Regions from separate parts of the Novosphingobium sp. BL-S-20 genome, predicted to be linked through region 1. Evidence: predicted binding sites of a transcription regulator. Region 1 holds the regulator's gene; each other region holds the start of a gene.
What was found. Region 1 encodes LexA, which represses DNA repair genes until DNA is damaged. Its sites were predicted from a motif close to GTTCCNCNCTTGTTCT; they were not measured.

Region 1 (6,525 bases):
GAAAGGCGGCGCGCCCTATCGCAGCCTCTCCGAACTCGCCGCGAGCCGCCCCTCGGGCAACCACGCCGTCGCCTTCGCGATGAACGGCGGCATGTTCGACGACAAGGGACAGCCGATCGGCTATTATGTCGAGGAAGGGCAGCGCGGCCACAAGCTCAACACCAACGAAGGCTGGGGCAACTTCCACCTCCAGCCCAACGGCGTGTTCTACGGCGATGCGAAAGGCCGATGGGCCGTGCGGACAACGCAGGACTTCGCGAAGACCGTCTCAAACCGTCCGGACTTCGGCACCCAGTCCGGCCCGATGCTGGTGATCGGCGGCAAGCTCCACCCGAAGATCGATGCGGACGGCGAGTCGAAAAAACTGCGCAATGCCGTCGGCGTCGACCACAAGGGCCGCGCCCACTTCGTGATTTCGGACGAGCCGGTCTCGTTCGGCAAGCTCGCCCGCCTGCTGCGGGACAAGCTCGATTGCCCCGATGCGCTGTTCCTCGACGGCAGCGTATCCTCGCTCTGGGACCCGGAGCACGGGCGCGTGGACGGCGGACCGCCGCTCGGCCCCTTGATCGTCGTCGAGAAAGCGACGAAAGGCAGACCATGATCCTCGTCATCGACAATTACGACAGCTTCACCTGGAACCTGGTCCACTACGTGATGGAACTGGGCGCCGAAGTCGAAGTGGTGCGCAACGACGCCCTCACCGCCGTCCAGGCCATCGAAAGCGGCGCGCAGGGCTTCCTGCTCTCGCCCGGCCCCTGCACGCCTAACGAGGCAGGCATCAGCCTCGACCTTGTGGGCGCGGCGGCGGACAGTGGCAAGCCGCTGCTCGGCGTCTGCCTCGGCCACCAGTCGATCGGCCAGTACTTCGGCGGCAAAGTCGTGCGCGGCGGGCTGATGCACGGCAAGACCTCGCCGGTCACGCATGACGATACCGGCGTGTTCCAGGGCATCCCTTCGCCCTTCACCGCCACCCGCTATCACTCGCTGATCGTCGAGGACATTCCCGAGACGCTGAAGGTCAATGCCCGCTCGGACGACGGCCATGTCATGGGCTTCCGCCATGCCACGCTGCCGATCCACGGCGTGCAGTTTCACCCGGAAAGCATCGCTACCGAGCACGGTCATGCAATGCTGGCCAACTACCTGAGGCTCTGCGGCATCGACGCGCAGCTTCCGGCACGGATCGCGGCGTGACCGTGACCAGCCTTCCCGACCCGCTGCATCCCATCGGCGAAGCCGAGGCCGAAGAGGCCTTCGGTGCAATCCTCGACGGCAAAGTCGATGACGACGCCATCGTCCGCTTCCTGATCGCCCTCACCGAGCGCGGCGAGACCGCCAGCGAGATCGCCGGAGCGGCCCGCGCCATGCGCAGCCGCATGATCCCGATCCACGCCCCCGCGAACGCCATCGACGTCTGCGGTACCGGCGGCGACGGGCATCACACGCTCAACGTCTCGACCGCCGTGTCGCTGGTCGTCGCCGCCTGCGGCGTGCCCGTCGCCAAGCACGGCAACCGCGCCGCCAGCTCGAAGGCCGGAGCCGCCGACACCCTCGAAGCGCTTGGCCTGAACCTCGATCGCGCCGCCGAGACCGCCGAGGAAACGCTGAACGACCTCGGCATCTGCTTCCTCTTCGCCGCCCGCCATCACCCGGCGATGGGGCGGATCATGCCGATCCGCAAGGCGATCGGCCGCCGCACGATCTTCAACCTCATGGGGCCGCTGGCCAATCCCGCCAATGTCCGCCGCCAGCTCGTCGGCATCGCCCGCCCCGCCTATGTGCCGATCTATGCCGAAGCGCTGATGCACCTCGGCAGCGAGCACTCCTTCGTCATTTCCGGCGACGAAGGCCTGGACGAACTGAGCCTCGCGGGCGGCAACGAAGTGGCCGAGATCAAGCATGGCGAACTGGCCATGCGCCGTGTCTCGCCCAAGGATGTCGGCCTGCCGGTTTCGCAAGTCGGCGCCATTCGCGGCGGCGATGCGGCCTACAATGCCGAGGCGCTGCGCCGCCTGCTCCTCGGCGAGGAAGGCGCCTATCGCGACGCCGTGCTGCTCAATGCCGCCGGCGCGCTGATCGTCGCGGGCGAAGTCGAAACCTGGCGCGAAGGCGTCGAGGAAGCCGCCGAGGCCATCGACAAGGGCCTCGCCAATGCCCTGCTGAATTGCTGGATTTCCGCGCTCAAGGCCTGAGCCGCGTTTTCGAGGTACCGATGTCCGACAAGCTTACCGAGATCTGCCAGACCAAGCGCGCGGAAGTCGAAACCCGCAAGGGCTTCGCGACGATCAGCGACCTCGACGCCCGCGCCGCCGCGCAGACCGCCCCGCGCGGCTTTGAAGCCGCCCTGCGCACCAAGGCGGAAACCGGCTTTGCGCTGATCGCCGAAATCAAGAAGGCCTCGCCCTCCAAGGGCCTGATCCGTCCCGATTTCCGTCCTGCCGAGCACGCAGTCGCCTATGAGCGCGGCGGCGCCGCCTGCCTGTCGATCCTGACCGATGCGCCCTACTTCCAGGGCCACGAGGACTTCCTCGTCGAAGCGCGCGCCGCGGTGTCGCTGCCGGTCATCCGCAAGGACTTCATGGTCGATCCCTGGCAGGTCGCCGAAGCCCGCGCGATCGGCGCCGACGCGATCCTCATCATCGTCGCCGCGCTCGATGACGGCCTCATGGCCGAACTCGAAGCCGCTGCCCACGAACGCGGCATGGATTGCCTCGTCGAAGTTCACAACGAAGCCGAGATGGAACGCGCAAGCCGCCTAAAGTCGAGGCTTATCGGCGTGAACAATCGCGATCTGAAGCGCTTCGTCACCGATATCGGCATTACCGAACAGCTCGCCCCGTTGGCCCCCGAAGGCACGCTGCTGGTCAGCGAGAGCGGGATCAACGGCCATGCCGACCTCCAGCGCCTCTCTGCCTGCGGCGCGCGCACGTTCCTTGTCGGCGAGAGCCTGATGCGCGAAGCCGATGTCGAGGCCGCCACCCGCGCCCTCCTGCTGGGATGAGCAAGTCCCTCACCCACATCGACGATCAGGGCAATGCCCGCATGGTGGACGTAGGCGCGAAAGCGGAAACCCGCCGCGTCGCGGTAGCCTCGGGCCGTATCGCAATGACGGCAGCAGCGCTGGAAGCCATCCGCACCGGGAATGCGCCGAAGGGTGACGTGCTCGGAACCGCGAGGATCGCGGGCATCATGGCGGCGAAGAAGACAGCCGACCTCATCCCCATGTGCCACCCGCTGGTGCTCGACGCCGTGAACCTCGATTTCGCCTTCGAAGAAGAAGCCCTGACGGCCACTGCAACCGTATCGCTCACCGGCAAGACCGGCGTGGAAATGGAAGCGATTACAGCCATTTCCGTCGCACTCGTGACAATCTACGACATGGCCAAGGCACTCGACAAGGGCATGGTCATCGGGGATATCCGGCTCATCGAGAAGTTCGGCGGCAAGTCGGGTCACTGGAAAGCCGGATGATCCCGCCGCTGCCGCTGGAAGAAGCGCAGGCGCGCTTGCTGGCCCTGGTGGAGCCATTGTCTGTCGAGCATGTCGACGTGGAAGGCACGCTTGGCCGATACCTCGCCGCCCCGATGTTTGCCCGGCGCAGCCAGCCCATGGCGGATATCTCGGCGATGGACGGCTATGCCGTCACCCTTGGCGACCTCGCCGGGCCATGGCAGGTCATCGGTGAAAGCGCGGCCGGGCACCCGTTTGACGGAACTCTCGCACCAGGAAAAGCGGTTCGCATTTCGACGGGGGCACTGCTTCCCGCTGACGCCGGCGCCGTCATTCTCCAGGAAGACCTGACCCGGCAGGGCGACGACCTCGTCCTCACCGGCACGCCGCCACACCCGGGCGACAAGCATATCCGCCCGCGCGGCATGGATTTCACCGATGGCGGCCTGCTCCTGGCGCAAGGTACGCTGATCGGACCGGCCCAGATCGGCCTGGCGGTGGCGGCAGGCCACAAGCACCTTCCCGTCCACCGCATTCCGCGAATCGCGGTGATCGACAGCGGCGACGAACTGGCCGCCGAACCGGATTGCTGCGCCGATCATCAGATCCCGGCCAGCAACGGCGCGATGCTTTCCGCGCTCGTGCGCAGCCTGCCCGTCGATGCGAAGCGGAATGGACCTATCCCGGACGATCTCGACGCCCTTGTCGCGGCTTTCGACGCTGCCGCCGACGCCGATGTGATCGTGACCAGCGGCGGAGCCTCGGTCGGCGATCACGATCTTCTGCGTCCCGCCCTGGAAGCCTGGGGAGCCGAAATCGATTTCTGGCGCGTCGCGATCAAGCCGGGCAAGCCGCTGCTGATTGCAACGCGCCATCATGGCGAGCGCAGGCAACTCGTGATCGGGCTACCGGGAAATCCCGTGTCGAGCATGGTAACGGCCTATCTTTTCGTTCTGCCGGTCCTGCGCGCACTCCTCGGTGCCGCAGAGCCTCTGCCGCGAAGCATTGCAGCGAAACTTTCCGCCCCCTTGAAGACCGGCGGAGCGCGGCGGGAATTCCTGCGCGGGGTATGGGACGGGGAAACCGTGCAGGCCCTCTCGCTACAGGACAGCGGCGCGCTTTCCTCGCTGGCCGCCAGCAACGTCCTGATCGACCGCCCCGCTCATGCCGAAGCGGCCGATGCGGGCGACATGGTTCGGATGTTCTTGCTCCAGAATGGCGGTATTGCTTGACTATACCCTGTTCGTTGCATAATTGTTCCCTCATTGTTCGCAGAAAAGTTCTCTAGGCAGCAGATCGGTTCAGATCTGTTCCTTCAAGGATCACCTGGCGACGCAGCACTATCCGGCCGGGCCAAGGGCCGCAGAACATATGAGGCAAAGCAGATGTTGACGCGCAAGCAGCATGAATTGCTCCGGTTCATCCAGGTCCGGCTCGAAGAAAGCGGCATCTCACCCAGCTTCGAGGAAATGAAGGAAGCGCTCGACCTCAAGTCGAAGTCGGGCGTTCATCGCCTGATCTCGGCCCTGGAAGAGCGCGGCTTCATTCGCCGCCTGCCCAACCGCGCCCGCGCACTCGAAGTCCTGCGCCAGCCTGAGGATACGACGACCAAACCTGCCCGCAGCGTTCCGGCGGCGGAAGAGGCTCCGGCTCGCGCTCCGAAGGTTCCGACACCGGCCAACGACGTGATCGAAATTCCGCTCCATGGCCGCATTGCAGCGGGCGTGCCGATCGAGGCGCTGGAGGGCCATTCCTTGCTTCCGGTCCCGGCCGCCCTGCTCGGCTCCGGTGAGCATTACGCGCTGGAAGTTTCCGGCGACTCCATGATCGATGCAGGCATTCTCGACGGCGATTTCGCCCTCGTGAAGCGCACCAATACCGCACGCGATGGCGAAATCATCGTCGCGCTGATCCGGGGCGAGGAAGCGACGCTCAAGTATCTCCGCCGCGAGGGCGGGATGCTTCGGCTCGATCCCGCCAATGCCGCTTACGAACCGCAAATCTACGGTCAGGACGAAGTGGAAGTTCAGGGCAAGCTTGCAGGACTTCTGCGCCGCTATCACTGAACCGGAGGGGAATTCCCCTTCGGTTCATCGAAGCCAACCTGCCCGAAGATATCTACTTGCGGCCGCGCCACCAGCCATGATCGCCTTGAGTGTCGGCAACGGTCGTGATCCTGCGACGATCCAGATCGATGGCCACGCCGCCACTGCGATCCAGTAGGGCGCGATCGGCCTTCAGCCACTTCGGTCGGCAACTGTCCGGAAGCCGGCGGTCGGCAATGACGACGTCGGATTGCCTGCAAGCCCTTGCGAGTTGATCTTCGGGCACCATCAAGCGCCCTTTGGCAATAAGGACCTGATACCGCGCACGCCAGGTTCGCATTGCTACGGCGCAGAAGTCGCTGTTGCATCTGGCTCGCGGAGCTGCCGAAACGACTTCGGGAAGTTCACGCCTTCCTGCCGCCTCCATCATGTTGTCCAGCGCATAATCGCTCGAACTGTTACGCAGCATCACGAGACGCCGACTGTCCGGATCGATCCATCCGACATGGCGACCATCGCCTGAAACCACCAGATCCGGCGCCTGAATCGTCATCAGGCCCAGAAATCCGATAAGGATAGGCACCAGCCCCAACAAGCGAACCCGTCCTGCCCAAAGTCCGAGCCACAGTCCTCCCGCCACGAACAGCAGGAAATGCCACCCGCTCATCGTCGGCAGGACCCGTACGGAACCGGGGCTATCCGCAATGAAACGGGCGATCGCCAGCAATCCCTCGATCGCATGATCCGCGAGCCACCATGCCGGCCCGCCTGCTCCCATCACATCCAGAAGCAGCGCCAGCGCGACCAAGGGCATGATAACCAGGGTTGTCAGCGGGATAGCCAGAACATTGGCGAACGATCCGTAAATGCCCGCACGATGGAAATGGTAAAGACCGATCGGCAGGAGCGCCATTTCGATCGCGATGCCCATGACCAGCAGCAACATGACGTGACGCAGGGCCTTCGAAGGTAGAGCTTCTTCGCGCGGAGCGAGCCACCGCTTCATCGGTTCGGCATTGCCGAGCGCAAC
Region 2 (6,525 bases), 1.4 Mb from region 1:
TTTCCTTCTCCGGCTCCCCCCCACGATCCCAACGAACTGCGCAGCGTGCTCGGTGAAACCATGGGCGTCCCGCTATTTCAGGAACAGGCAATGAAGCTCGCCATCACCGCCGCGAACTTCTCCGATATCGAAGCCAACCAGCTTCGCCGTGCCATGGCGACTTTCCGCAATGTCGGCACCATCGACTCCCTCCGCGACAAGATGGTCGGCGGCATGGTCGCGCGCGGATATGCCAAGGAATTCGCCGAGCGCTGCTTCAAGCAGATCGAAGGCTTCGGCAGCTACGGCTTCCCGGAAAGCCACGCCCTCGCCTTCGCGCGGCTGGTCTGGGTCTCGGCCTATATCAAGCATCACTACCCCGCCGTCTTCGCCGCCGCCCTGCTCAATTCGCAACCCATGGGCTTCTACGCCCCGGCGCAGATCGTCCGCTGCGCGCAGGAGCACGGGGTGGAAGTGCGTCCCGCCGACGCGAACCACAGCGAATGGGACTGCACCCTGGAGCGAAACGCGAAAGACCAACTCGCGCTGCGCCTCGGCCTGCGCCAGATTCACGGTTTCCGCGAGGACTGGGCCGAGGCAATCAAGGACCATCGCCCCTACACCAATCTCGAAGACCTCGCCCGCCGCGCCGAGCTGCCGCAGCGCGCGCTCAACCTGCTGGCCGATGCCGACGCCCTGCGCTCGCTCGGCCTCGACCGCCGCGAGGGCCTCTGGGAAGCGCGGCGCACGCCCAGCGGCGAACTCCCCCTCTTCGCCGCCGCCCGCGCCCGCGAACTGGGCGAAGAACCACCCGCCGCCCTGCCCGCCATGCCGCTGTCGGAACAAGTCGCCGCCGACTACCAGACCACCCGCCTCTCGCTGAAAGCCCACCCGATGGACTTCCTGCGCCCGCACTTCGCGGCGGAAGGTGTGCTGAGCTGCGCCGAACTGGCAAAAGCGAAAGCCGGAAAGCGGGTGAAAGTCGCGGGCGTAGTGCTGGTCCGCCAGCGACCGGGCGAAGGCAAGGCGATCTTCGTCACCCTGGAAGACGAAGGCGCCATCGCCAACGTGGTGATCTGGGAAAGGCTGTTCGAGATCTACCGCCGCCCGGTGATGGCGGCCCGGCTGATGGTGGTGGAAGGCCTAGTCCAGCGCAGCCCCGAAGGCGTCGTCCACCTGATGGCCCAGCGCATCCACGACCGCACGCCGGAACTCGCCCGCCTCTCCGAAGACCACGAGACCCAGCCGCAACTCTCCAGCGCAGACGAGGTCGTGCGCCCCCAGCATCCGCGAAACGTGCGCATCCTGCCCCGCTCGCGCGACTTCCATTGAGTCGACAAGCCTTGCGGAACTTCAATCATGGGAGAAAAATGGTGCACCCGACAGGATTCGAACCTGTGGCCTCTGCCTTCGGAGGGCAGCGCTCTATCCAGCTGAGCTACGGGTGCAGTGCTGGGGCGACTAGCAGAGCATGAGCGGCGTTGCCAGCGCCAAATCCATCCATCGCATCATAGGCTTGGGAAAACCTTCTTCGGGATATCGCCAAGGCGAACGAGCCCACGCCATCCACGGCTTGAAAGTTCCCTATATGTTCTTATGATGCTGCCATGGCCGAAGCTGATTCCCCCCTCTCATCGCCGCTCACTTCCTTCGTCGCTGCCGACGTCGCTCGGGGAATCGGGCGGCTCTTTGCCCGCAACGACATCTGGTGCCTGCCGGAAATGCCGCTGCGCTGCGGGCGGCGGGCGGACCTCATGGGCATCGATGCCAAGGGCCACGTCATCATCGTCGAGATCAAGGTTTCACGGGCGGACCTGCTGGGCGACGGCAAGTGGACCGACTATCTCGACTATTGCGACCGCTTCTACTGGGGCCTGCCGCCCTCGCTGGACCGCGCGCCGCTGGAAACCGAGCCGTTCCTGCCCGAGCAGTGCGGCGTGATCGTCGCCGACGGTTACGATGCGGAAATCCTGCGCCCTGCCCCGCTGCGCCAGCTGGCCGCAGCGCGCCGCAAGGTCGAGACCGAGCGCCTCGCCCGCGCGTCACTCCGGCGGCTCGTCACTCTGGGCGATCCTCAGACCCAGCAATGGGGCAGCGAAAACTGAGAGGCGATCCGGAGCCGAGACTCCGGATCGCGGTACAAGTCAGGCGACTTCCTTCTCGATCCATTCCGGATAAAACGACGGCTCGCGCTCCGACCAGCCCGAGGCGGTGGCTGCCGCTTCGCTGATCGAGTGGAGCAGGATCTTGCGCCGCTCCGGCCGGATCTGGGGCAGCGCCGAGGCCCCGCAGAAAGCCCCCGGCAGCCAGGGCCGTGCCCAGCCACCCAGCAGGCGCTCGTAGAGGAAGCGGAACGCCGAGAACGATTCGATGCGGTCCTGCGCCAGATCGAAGGCGGCGACATGGACGAGCTTGCCCATGAACACGGTGATATCGTCGAAGCCGAATTCGTCGGGCCGCATGTCGCGCAGGGCGGTAAGGTCGGCATAGGCCTCGTACTGCTTTCGGATCGAGGTGGCCTCGGCGCCGTCACGCGCCCAGAGACCAAGCGCATCCTGTCGGCCCAGCCCCACGTCAAGGCTGCGACGGATGTAGCGCTGCTCGCAGGGCGTGAAGCTGGCGAACTCCCGCAGTTCGCTGATGGTGATGCTGGCCTTTCCCGTGTGAGTCATGGTCCTGATCCTCGTGACACGGAAGGACTATCCTCCCTGTCACAAAAACCAATTTCTGCCACATGGGTTGCTACAGCCTTAACTGCGCAAAGGTTTGTCCCCCGTAATTCCGGCAAGATTCATGCAGGATTTCAATTCGGGACAGTTTGAAAGATACCGATTCCCGCACTTTTTGCGCGGAAATCGGCCCTCTCCCGCCAGGGAGAAGGCCGATCCGAAGAAATCGCGGCCTGCAAAAATTCAGATGAGTCCGGCGAGCGGGCTGGACGGATCGGCATAGCGGCGCTGCGCCATACGTCCGGCGAGGTAGGCATCGCGGCCCGCTTCGACCGCCAGCTTCATCGCGCGGGCCATGCGGATCGGATCGCGCGCCTCGGCGATGGCAGTGTTCATCAGCACGCCGTCGCAGCCCAGTTCCATCGCCACGGCGGCTTCGGAGGCCGTGCCGACGCCCGCGTCAACCAGCACGGGAACCTTGGCCCCTTCCACGATCAGGCGGACCGTGACCTTGTTCTGGATGCCGAGGCCCGAGCCGATCGGCGCGCCAAGCGGCATGACCGCCACGGCACCGGCTTCCTCAAGCTGCTTCGCGGCGATCGGATCGTCCACGCAGTAGACCATCGGCAGGAAGCCCTCGTTCGCGAGGATTTCCGTGGCCTTCAGCGTCTCGCGCATGTCGGGATAGAGCGTGCGCGCCTCGCCCAGCACTTCCAGCTTCACGAGATCCCAGCCGCCCGCCTCGCGCGCCAGACGCAAGGTGCGGATCGCGTCGTCGGCGGTGAAGCAGCCTGCGGTGTTGGGCAGGTAGGTGATCTTCTTCGGATCGATGTAGTCGGTCAGCATCGGCGCCTTGGGGTCCGAGACATTGACCCGGCGTACCGCGACAGTGACGATTTCCGCGCCCGAAGCCGCGACCGCAGCCGCGTTCTGCTCGAAATCCTTGTACTTGCCGGTGCCCACGATCAGGCGCGAGCGGAAGGTTCGGCCAGCAACGGTCCAGGTATCAGCGGTATCGGTCAAGGTTCGCATCCTTTCGGGGAACGGGCATTTCAGGAAAGTGGGCGCGCGCGAACAGCGCAGAAAAACTTAGCCGCCGCCGACGAAGTGAACGATCTCCAGCACATCGCCATCGGACAGCGGGACATCGGCCAGGGTCGAGCGCGGGGCGATCTCGCCGTTGTGCTCGACGGCGACCTTCTTGGGATCGAGGCCGATCCCGGCAACGAGGTCGGCGATCGACGAGCCGGGTGCCACGCGGCGCGGTTCGCCGTTCACGGTGAGGGAGAGTTCAGCAGCCATGGGCCGCAGATAGCGCAGAGAATCGATTTGGAAAGCGCCAAAACGGCACTTTTCAATGCGCGCGGTGCAGGTTCCGGATATGCGCGAAGGCGACGAGCGCAACGCCGATAATCGTCAGGATCGATTCCGCCAGCCCGTGACCGACCGCGATTGCCGTCGCCATCAGAGCCAGACCGAGGCCGCCGATCACCAGCGGCGCGACGCGGCCATGGCGCATGACGCCGAAGCCCAGCGAGACCACGCCGACCACCAGCGCCAGCACCAGACCAACGCGGTGAACTTCCGGCGAAAGCAAGACTTCACCGCCAAGGCCCAGGAAGCCGACGAAGAACACACCAAGCACGCAATGGATCGCGCAAAGACCGCTGAGCAGGATACCTGCCCGGTCCAGCCGGTTTCGAATCGCGATGATGGCGGTACGCATGGATGTCCATGTATGTGACGTTGTAACATTCATCAAGCCCTGACCGTATGACGAAACATTCGATCGACGCGCCTCTTGCGCATTTCGTCGCAAGCTCGCAGGGATTTGCGCCATGAGAGTTTCTGACGGTCGTCCCATCCTCGGCACAGCCGACGATATCGCCCCCATGGTTCGCTGGCTGCTGTTCGTGGCTGCGCTGGTCGTCCTCATCGTCGCGGTCGGGGGGATTACCCGGCTGACCGAGTCCGGGCTATCGATCACCCAGTGGAAGCCGCTGACCGGCGCGATCCCGCCGCTGACCGATGCCCAGTGGCAGGCCGAGTTCGCCCGCTACAAGCAGATTCCCCAGTACATCGACGTCAACGGCCCGGCAGGCATGACCCTGGCGCAATACAAGTTCATCTACTTCTGGGAATGGGTCCACCGCCTGCTGGCCCGTGTGATCGGTCTGGCTTTCGCGCTGCCGCTGGCGTGGTTCTGGTACAAGCGCACGATCCCGCTGGGCTACAAGCCGCGCCTGATCGCGCTGCTGGCGCTGGGCGGGCTTCAGGGCGTGGTGGGCTGGTGGATGGTTTCATCGGGCCTGACCCCGGAGGCCGCCGACCGGGTGAATCACTTCCGCCTCGCCGCGCACTTGCTGGTGGCGCTGACGACGCTGGGTGGTCTTGTCTGGACGGCGCTCGACCTTCGCGAGTTGCGACGCGGTCAGGCCCCGGCCCGTCTGACCCGATTCAGCGCCATCGCGCTGGGCATGCTGTTCTTCCAGCTCTTCATGGGCGCCATGGTCGCGGGCCTGCGCGCGGGCTATGTCGCAGGCATGGGCTGGTTCAGCATGGACGCCTGGCCGTTGATGCAGGGCACGTTCTTCCCCGAAGGCGTGGAATGGGCGGGCGGTGCGCTCCATGCGCTCGTCAACGATCCCTTCCTGACGCACTTCGTCCATCGCTGGTGGGCCTGGGCCGTGGTCGCAGTGCTGGTGGTCATGGGCCGCCGCCTCAAGGCCCGCCATGCCCGCCTTGCCTCGATCGCGGTGCATTCGGCTTTCGGCACTCAGGTGTTGCTCGGCATCTTCGCCGTGTGGTCGGGCGTGGCGCTCTGGCTGGCCGTGGCGCACCAGCTCTGCGGCGCGCTGCTGGTCGCCGCGACGGTCTGGGGCGCGCATTGCCTCGGCCGCCGCGATCAGGTCGGTCTCGGCATGTGAGCGGGATTGAGGTATTATTTTACCTCTCTGGAAACCCGCAGTCTGCTTGACTTGAAGGCCGGTTTCGACGATTTGGCCGCCTTCCCGCGGTGCCGGAGATTCGTGAAAGCGATCGATTCGGCCTCGCGACCTGAACATTAGGGATAGACCAGCCATGAAGGCGCTTACGAAGGTCACCCGGTCGATCAAGCCGGCCGAGGTGGAAAAGAAGTGGCATCTGATCGATGCCGAAGGTCTGGTGGTTGGCCGTCTCGCGGTCGTCATCGCAGACCTCCTGCGCGGCAAGCACAAGCCGAGCTTCACCCCGCACGTCGATTGCGGCGACCACGTCGTCGTGATCAACGCCGAGAAGGTGAAGTTCACCGGCAAGAAGCTTGGCGACAAGACCTACTACAAGCACACCGGCTATGCCGGCGGCATCAAGGAAGTCACCGCGGACAAGGTCCTCGGTGGTCGCTTCCCCGAGCGCGTGCTTGAAAAGGCTGTCGAGCGCATGATCCCCCGTGGCCCGCTCGGCCGCGACCAGATGCGCGCCCTGCACCTCTATGCAGGCACCGAGCACCCGCACGGTGGCACCCAGCCCGAAGCACTCGACGTCGCTTCCATGAACCGCAAGAACAAGGTTGGCGCGTAATGTCCGATACCGAAACCGTACAGAGCCTGTCCGACCTGAAGGACCTGGGCGAAGTCGCCGCCGTTGAAACCTCGGAAGAGGCTTTCACGCCCGTCGTTTCGAACGCGCCCCTGCGCGAGCAGCAGCTCGACGCCTACGGCCGCGCTTACGCCACCGGCCGCCGCAAGGACGCCGTGGCCCGCGTTTGGGTTAAGCCCGGCACCGGCAAGTTCATCATCAACGGCCGTGACCAGGAAGTGTACTTCGCACGTCCGACCCTGCGTCTCGTCATCAACCAGCCCTTCCAGGTTGCTGGCCGCGACGGCGCCTACGACGT
Region 3 (6,525 bases), 540 kb from region 1:
TTCACTTCCAGCGTTTCGCGGTTGTAGCGCTTGCCGTGGCATTCCTCGCAGGTGACGTAGACGTCGGGCAGGAAGTGCATCTCGATCTTGATCAGGCCGTCGCCCTGGCACGCCTCGCACCGGCCGCCCTTGACGTTGAAGCTGAAGCGCCCGGCCTTGTAGCCGCGGGCTTCCGATTCCGGCAGGCCCGCGAACCAGTCGCGGATCTGGGTGAAGGCGCCGGTGTAGGTGGCGGGGTTGGAGCGCGGCGTGCGGCCGATGGGGGACTGGTCGATCTCGATCACCTTGTCGCAGTGTTCGAGCCCGGTGATCCGGTCATGCGCCCCGGCGACGACGCGCGCGCCGTTGAGCTGGCGCGCGGCGCCGGCCTGCAAGGTGTCGATAGTGAGCGAGCTTTTGCCCGAGCCGGAGACGCCGGTGACGCAGCAGAAGGTGCCGAGCGGGAACTCGGCCGTCACGTTCTTCAGGTTGTTGGCGCGGGCGTTTTCGACCACGATCTTCTTGCCGTTGCCTTTGCGGCGCGTGGTCGGCACCTCGATCTTGCGCGTGCCGTTGAGGTAGGCGGCGGTGAGGCTCTTCTTGCTCTTGAGCACCTGCTTCAGCGTGCCTTCGGCCACGACTTCGCCGCCGTGGACACCGGCGCCGGGGCCAAGGTCAACAATATGGTCGGCGGTGCGGATCGCGTCCTCGTCATGCTCGACGACGATCACGGTGTTGCCGAGGTCGCGCAGGCGCTTGAGCGTTTCCAGCAGCATGTCGTTGTCGCGCTGGTGGAGGCCGATCGAGGGTTCGTCGAGCACGTAGAGCACGCCCGACAGGCCCGAGCCGATCTGGCTGGCAAGGCGAATGCGCTGGCTTTCGCCGCCTGACAGCGTGCCGCTCGTACGGTCGAGATTGAGGTAATCGAGCCCGACGTTGTTGAGGAAGCCGAGGCGCTCGTTGATTTCCTTGAGGATGGCCTTGGCAATCTGCTGCTGCTGGCTGGTGAGCTTCTCCTCCAGCGCGCCGAACCACGCGAAGCCGTCCGCCACTGAAAGGCGCGCGGCATCGGCAATGTCGCTGCCCGCGATCTTCACCGAAAGCGCTTCGGGCTTGAGGCGCTTGCCCTCGCAGGTTTCGCAGGGCTGTGCGGTCTGGAACTTGGACAGTTCCTCGCGCATCCAGGCAGAGTCGGTCTGGATCATGCGGCGGTTGAGGTTGCCGATCACGCCCTCGAACGGCTTGTTGACCGTGTATTCCTTCTTGCCGTCCTTGAACGTCAGCGGCACGGCCTTGCCGCCGGTGCCGTAGAGGATGACGATCTTCAGCTCGGTCTGCAGCGCGTCCCACGGCGTGGTGAGGTCGAACCCGAAGTGCTCGGCCAGGCTGGAGAGCACCTGCATGTAATAAGGCGAAGGCGGGTTCGACTTGGCCCAGGGCACGATGGCGCCCTGCTTGAGGCTGAGATGCTCGTTCGGGACCACCAGCTGCGGGTCGAACAGCAGCTTCTCGCCCAGACCGTCGCAGGCCGGGCAGGCGCCTTGCGGGGCGTTGAACGAGAACAGGCGCGGCTCGATCTCCTCGATGGTGAAGCCGCTGACCGGGCAGGCGAACTTTTCCGAGAAGACGATGCGGTTCGGCGGCAGGCCGGTGCCCTTGAGGTTCTTCTTGCCCTTCCCTTCCGCCTCACGACCGGGAACGACGCCATCCGCAAGGTCGATATAGGCCAGCCCCTCGGCCAGTTTCAGCGCCTGTTCGAAGCTGTCGGCAAGGCGGGTCTGGATGCCGTCCTTCACCGCGATGCGGTCCACCACGACTTCGATGTCGTGCTTGTACTTCTTGTCGAGCGCCGGGGCGTCCTCGATGGCGTAGAGTTCGCCGTCGATGCGCACGCGGGTGTAGCCCGCCTTCTGCCACTCGGCCAGTTCCTTGCGATATTCGCCCTTGCGGCCGCGCACGACCGGCGCCAGCAGATAGGCGCGGGTGCCTTCGGGCAGTTCCATCACCCGGTCGACCATGTTGGACACCGTCTGCGCCTCGATCGGCAGGCCGGTGGCGGGCGAATAGGGAATGCCCACGCGCGCCCAGAGCAGGCGCATGTAGTCCCAGATCTCCGTCACCGTCGCCACCGTGGAGCGCGGGTTGCGGCTCGTGGTCTTCTGCTCGATCGAGATCGCGGGGCTGAGGCCGTCGATATGCTCGACGTCTGGCTTCTGCATCATCTCCAGGAACTGGCGCGCATAGGCGGAGAGGCTCTCCACATAGCGGCGCTGGCCCTCCGCATAGATCGTGTCGAACGCGAGGCTGGATTTCCCCGAGCCCGACAGGCCGGTGATGACGATCAGCTTCTCACGCGGGAGTTCGATGTCGAAACCCTTGAGGTTGTGCTCACGGGCGCCGCGGACGGTGATGTGGGAGAGACTCATGGAGGTGACGTGTTCCAGATTTGTTCGCAAAGCGCAAGCGGCGGCGACCGGTGTGGGCGACGGGGGTGTTGGCCGCTTAGAAAGTCAGGCGCCCATGTGGTGCCGAAGTCCGCAATTGCAACGTCGGCACTTCCCGTCCGCCGCTCCCCATGTCGTCCGTCGTTCGAACACTGTCGTTCGACGATCCGGAGGCAAGGATGACTTGAACCCGGCACGGTTCTGCGCAATAGAGAAACTGCCCGGAAATAATACCGACTCACCTTTTGCCGAATGCCGATCTTACAAATACAAGTAATGATCTAGACATTTCTCGAAAGCCAAGGCGTGATCGCGGGGGCACTTCAAAAGTCTATACATGATCGTGAAGTCGTAATGGAACCCCGCAGCGCTCGCGTTGCTTGGGATAGACTTCCTTCATCCAGAGCGGTCGCTTAGCAGTTCGTTTGCCACGAGCCGTGGGGGTTCGTGCCGGGAGAGCTGCGCTCTTGCAACGGGAGAATGCAGATGACCAGGATTCACACCACTTTCGCCGCCTTCGGCATGATCGCCATGGCTGCTGCCGGACTTTCCGGCCCGGCCCTTGCCGATGTCGTCGTGAAGGACGGCTCGCTTCGGGACGTTCCCCATCGCGAAGTCCGCTATGGCGACCTCAATCTGGACAGCCAGGAGGGTCTCGACACGTTGAACATGCGGCTGGAAGTCGCCATTCGCGCGGTCTGCCCGATGAACAGCAACCATCTCGACGAGATGGCCTGGACCCGCGACTGCCGCGACGATTCCCGCGAACGCGCCTTCGCCGCCCGTGACGACATGCTCGCGACCCGGCTGGCGGCAAAGGCCAACCCCGATCGGCTGGCCGTCGCAGAGCCTACTTCGCTGGCTATCGTCGCCCGCCGCGGCAAGTAACCGCCTGCCCCCGGAAAGGCCGCCGCTCCCCGCACGGGATCGGCGGCCTTTTCGCGGCGACTGCCGACAGGGTTCCCGCGTTCGCCTCAAGCGCCGCGCGGCTCGTCGTGCGGACAAACGGCCCGTCGCATCCGCAATTGCTTCCGCCCCGCGGCTTCGTCAGGAAATCGAGAAGGCCATCAGGCCAGAATCCTTCAGGGCCAAAATTCTTCAGGGACGGAAAGACGAGACTTATGAAAGCTGGGCGCATCCTGCTCGCCTTGGGCACTCTGGCGCTGTCCGCGCAGGCCTTCTCCGGCACGGCGCGGGCCGACGATCCGAACGACCGCATGACGCCCGAGGACATCGCCCGCGACGCCGCGATCATCCGCAAGCTCAACCGCGACCAGCTCGATTACGTGCGCAAACGCGACGCGCAGTACGCCTCGGGCTGGAAGGCCTATCGCGACAGCGACGGCGGGGCGCGCGATGCGGACGAGGACTACGCCGAAACCGACGATCGCGACTACCAGACCAGCAGGCGCGAATATGCCGGACAGTCGCGCGCCTATGCCCAGGCCCGCCGCGACTACGAGGCCGACCTCGCCCAATGGCGCCGCGACGTCGCCGCCTGCCGCGCGGGAGACTATTCGCGCTGCGAGTGAGGTGTCGGCTTGGGAATGCGATCGAGGCGGAGCGGGCGCGGCGCCCGCTCCGCCTTTTTCATGTCGGCGGGGTTTGCGATTGGGCGTGCGGCGAGATGAGCGCTTTCCAGATCGTTTTGACAAAAAGCTGCCTGACGGCAGGCACCCCAAGTCGGCCAGTCAACTCGGGAGAAATGAGCGGCCGCTTTCAAGCCGTCCCAGCTTCGAGCGCTATGGCATCAATATCGGGGTGAGCGGACCTAAGCAAATCCGTTGCATTCGGCACGTTCGATCTGCTTTGAGCGCGGATCGAAGATAATTTCAACCTGCATGCAGCCGCCGTCTAAGATAATCGGCAGCTCGCGATAATCATCAAACCAACGAGCCTCATCGGCGGCACCAAACCTCGCCGCAGTGGCCGCGTCCTGCTGCTTACTTTCGGCTATTTCTTCCTCGGTACAAGGCCGGCTCGTAAGGTCTTCAAGCATTACTTCGCAGCCGAAACCTTCGCTATCATTCCACGTTGGCTCGGGAGGAATGACAAAGACCGCGACAACCTTCCCGTCCGGTCTCAAAGCATAATTCCGCGAATATTGATCGATGGAACTTGCTCCCACGGGCAATTTCACGCTGCTCTCAATCTTTACCATTAGAGCCTGCTGTTCGGATACCGGCACTGTAGTGGCACCTGTTAATGCGATAAATAGCATTGAAGCGACAATGAGTTTCATCCTGCGAGTTTGCAGCCAATAGTGGCTGTCCGCAATGTCGGCGTACCGGAAAGGCTGCTTTTGAACCGAAATCTCGCATTGCAGATCTTCGTTCCTGATTGCGGCAATGACAACTAACCACCCCTTTCGCCTCCTCACGACGCTGTGGGCCGCATTCCATAGCTGCCTGTCGGTGCCACTGGTAGCGAAGAAGAGCGGCCTGACGGGACACGCCCCCTTGCAGCCTCTCATTCTTTCATGGATCACTCCTGTAAGCAGACATGAGGGCGGTAAGGCATGCGGTTTGTTTCCCGCGCTACGATACTTGGTGTTTTGATCTTAGGGTTGGCAGGCTGTTCCCAAGGGAAGCATCCTTTCCGCATGGTTCAGTTTTGTCTCGCTGGTCCACAAGAAATTCCGGCTTTTACCAGTTTCATGAATGAAATCGCGCAATCATATCGAATGAAGTTTTTTGATCGAAGCGGCCAAACGCATGATGAATTAAAAAATCTCGCATCAGATAATAAAAACGTGCCCGTAAATGACCGCGCTGTGAATATTGGAGCGGAGAGAGGAAGTGCATTTAGCTTTGGTGCTGGAAATCTGGGCCTGCCTACAGATCAAATCGCGATAGGATTTAACGGTGACGACCTGCATGAAGCGAAGGCTTTTGCAGATGCTACCGTGGAAAAACTATCCGCGAGATGGCACGTCCATGAAGTTCCACAAGAGCGCGGTGCCTTGCCGCTTTCTCACTGCGACTAGCTGAAGGTCGGTTTTACTGGTGGAGATGCCGAAAAACAGACCATCGCAAAACCACCCCAAGTCGTCGTCCCCGCGTAGGCGGGGACCCCGCTTTTTTCTTCAGGCGTGAGGTCGTGCCTCCAGATAGCGGGGCCCCCGCCTTCGCGGGGGCGACGGCTAGGTAGGGAGAGAAGCCCCCGAACCACGACTCTATTGCCTCCCCTGCCCTGCGGCCTAAAAGCGCTGGTCATGAAGACAAAGCTCCTCCTCGCGCCTGTCGCCGCGCTGCTCGCACCCACCATGCTTTTGGGCGTTTCTCACTCTGCCGTCGCGAGGGAGGCCATCGATGCCGACCGCATGGTCGCCGATGTGAAGACGCTCTCGTCCGACACGTTCGAGGGCCGCGCGCCGGGCACCGTGGGTGAGGAGCGCACCATCGGCTATCTGATCGCACGCTTCCAGGACATCGGCCTCCAGCCTGCCGGGCCGGACGGCCAGTGGGTGCAGAAAGTGCCGCTGCTGCACACCAAGCTGGGCGCGCCGAAGACGCTCGCGTTTGCGGGGCCCAAGGGGGCAATGCCGGTGACGGTCGGCAAGGACGTCTATGTCTCGACATTACGCGACACGGCGCGCATCGCGGGCGCCCCGGTGGTCTTCGTCGGTTACGGGGTGAATGCGCCGGAACGCGGCTGGGACGACTTCAAGGGCATGGATCTCAAGGGCAAGGTCGTCGTCTTCCTCATCAACGACCCGGACTTCTACGCAAAGAAGGGCGAGCCTGCCGCGGGCAAGTTCGGCGGCCGGACGATGACCTACTATGGCCGCTGGACCTACAAGTTCGAGGAAGCCGCGCGGCAGGGCGCGGTGGGCGCGCTGATCGTGCATGACACGGCGGGCGCGGGTTACGGCTGGAACGTCGTCACCAGTCCGGGCGGCGAGAACTACGATATCGTGCGCGAGGCCGACAAGCTCACCAGTCTGGCGCTGCAGGGCTGGCTCTCCGCCGATGCCTCTACCCGGCTGTTCGCCTCGGCCGGGCTGGACCTTGCCAAGCTCTCGGTCGCCGCGCGCCGGACGGACTTCAAGCCGGTGGAACTGAAGGGCGTGACGTTCGATGCCGAAGTTCCGGTGAACCAC

Region 2: the regulator LexA is predicted to act here: its motif matches at 1,559-1,574, upstream of ACZ1II_RS07925 (MmcB family DNA repair protein).
Region 3: the regulator LexA is predicted to act here: its motif matches at 2,417-2,432, upstream of uvrA (excinuclease ABC subunit UvrA).

Annotation. Positions count from the first base shown of each region.
Region 1 covers NZ_CM145494.1:1,903,127-1,909,651, forward strand. The annotation lists gene ACZ1II_RS16610 (phosphodiester glycosidase family protein) at 1-601, shown strand, start outside; gene ACZ1II_RS16615 (anthranilate synthase component II) at 598-1,194, shown strand; gene trpD (anthranilate phosphoribosyltransferase) at 1,197-2,192, shown strand; gene trpC (indole-3-glycerol phosphate synthase TrpC) at 2,213-3,001, shown strand; gene moaC (cyclic pyranopterin monophosphate synthase MoaC) at 2,998-3,471, shown strand; gene ACZ1II_RS16635 (molybdopterin molybdotransferase MoeA) at 3,468-4,682, shown strand; gene lexA (transcriptional repressor LexA) at 4,836-5,516, shown strand; gene ACZ1II_RS16645 (ComEC/Rec2 family competence protein) at 5,569-6,525, opposite strand, start outside.
Region 2 covers NZ_CM145494.1:60,103-66,627, forward strand. The annotation lists gene ACZ1II_RS07915 (error-prone DNA polymerase) at 1-1,311, shown strand, start outside; tRNA gene ACZ1II_RS07920 (tRNA-Arg) at 1,351-1,427, opposite strand; gene ACZ1II_RS07925 (MmcB family DNA repair protein) at 1,587-2,084, shown strand; gene ACZ1II_RS07930 (hypothetical protein) at 2,124-2,651, opposite strand; gene ACZ1II_RS07935 (thiazole synthase) at 2,892-3,680, opposite strand; gene thiS (sulfur carrier protein ThiS) at 3,738-3,950, opposite strand; gene ACZ1II_RS07945 (MerC domain-containing protein) at 4,003-4,374, opposite strand; gene ACZ1II_RS07950 (COX15/CtaA family protein) at 4,487-5,575, shown strand; gene rplM (50S ribosomal protein L13) at 5,730-6,209, shown strand; gene rpsI (30S ribosomal protein S9) at 6,209-6,525, shown strand, end outside.
Region 3 covers NZ_CM145494.1:2,442,410-2,448,934, forward strand. The annotation lists gene uvrA (excinuclease ABC subunit UvrA) at 1-2,405, opposite strand, end outside; gene ACZ1II_RS19120 (UrcA family protein) at 2,910-3,311, shown strand; gene ACZ1II_RS19125 (hypothetical protein) at 3,545-3,955, shown strand; gene ACZ1II_RS19130 (hypothetical protein) at 4,195-4,665, opposite strand; gene ACZ1II_RS19135 (hypothetical protein) at 4,942-5,409, shown strand; gene ACZ1II_RS19140 (M28 family metallopeptidase) at 5,638-6,525, shown strand, end outside.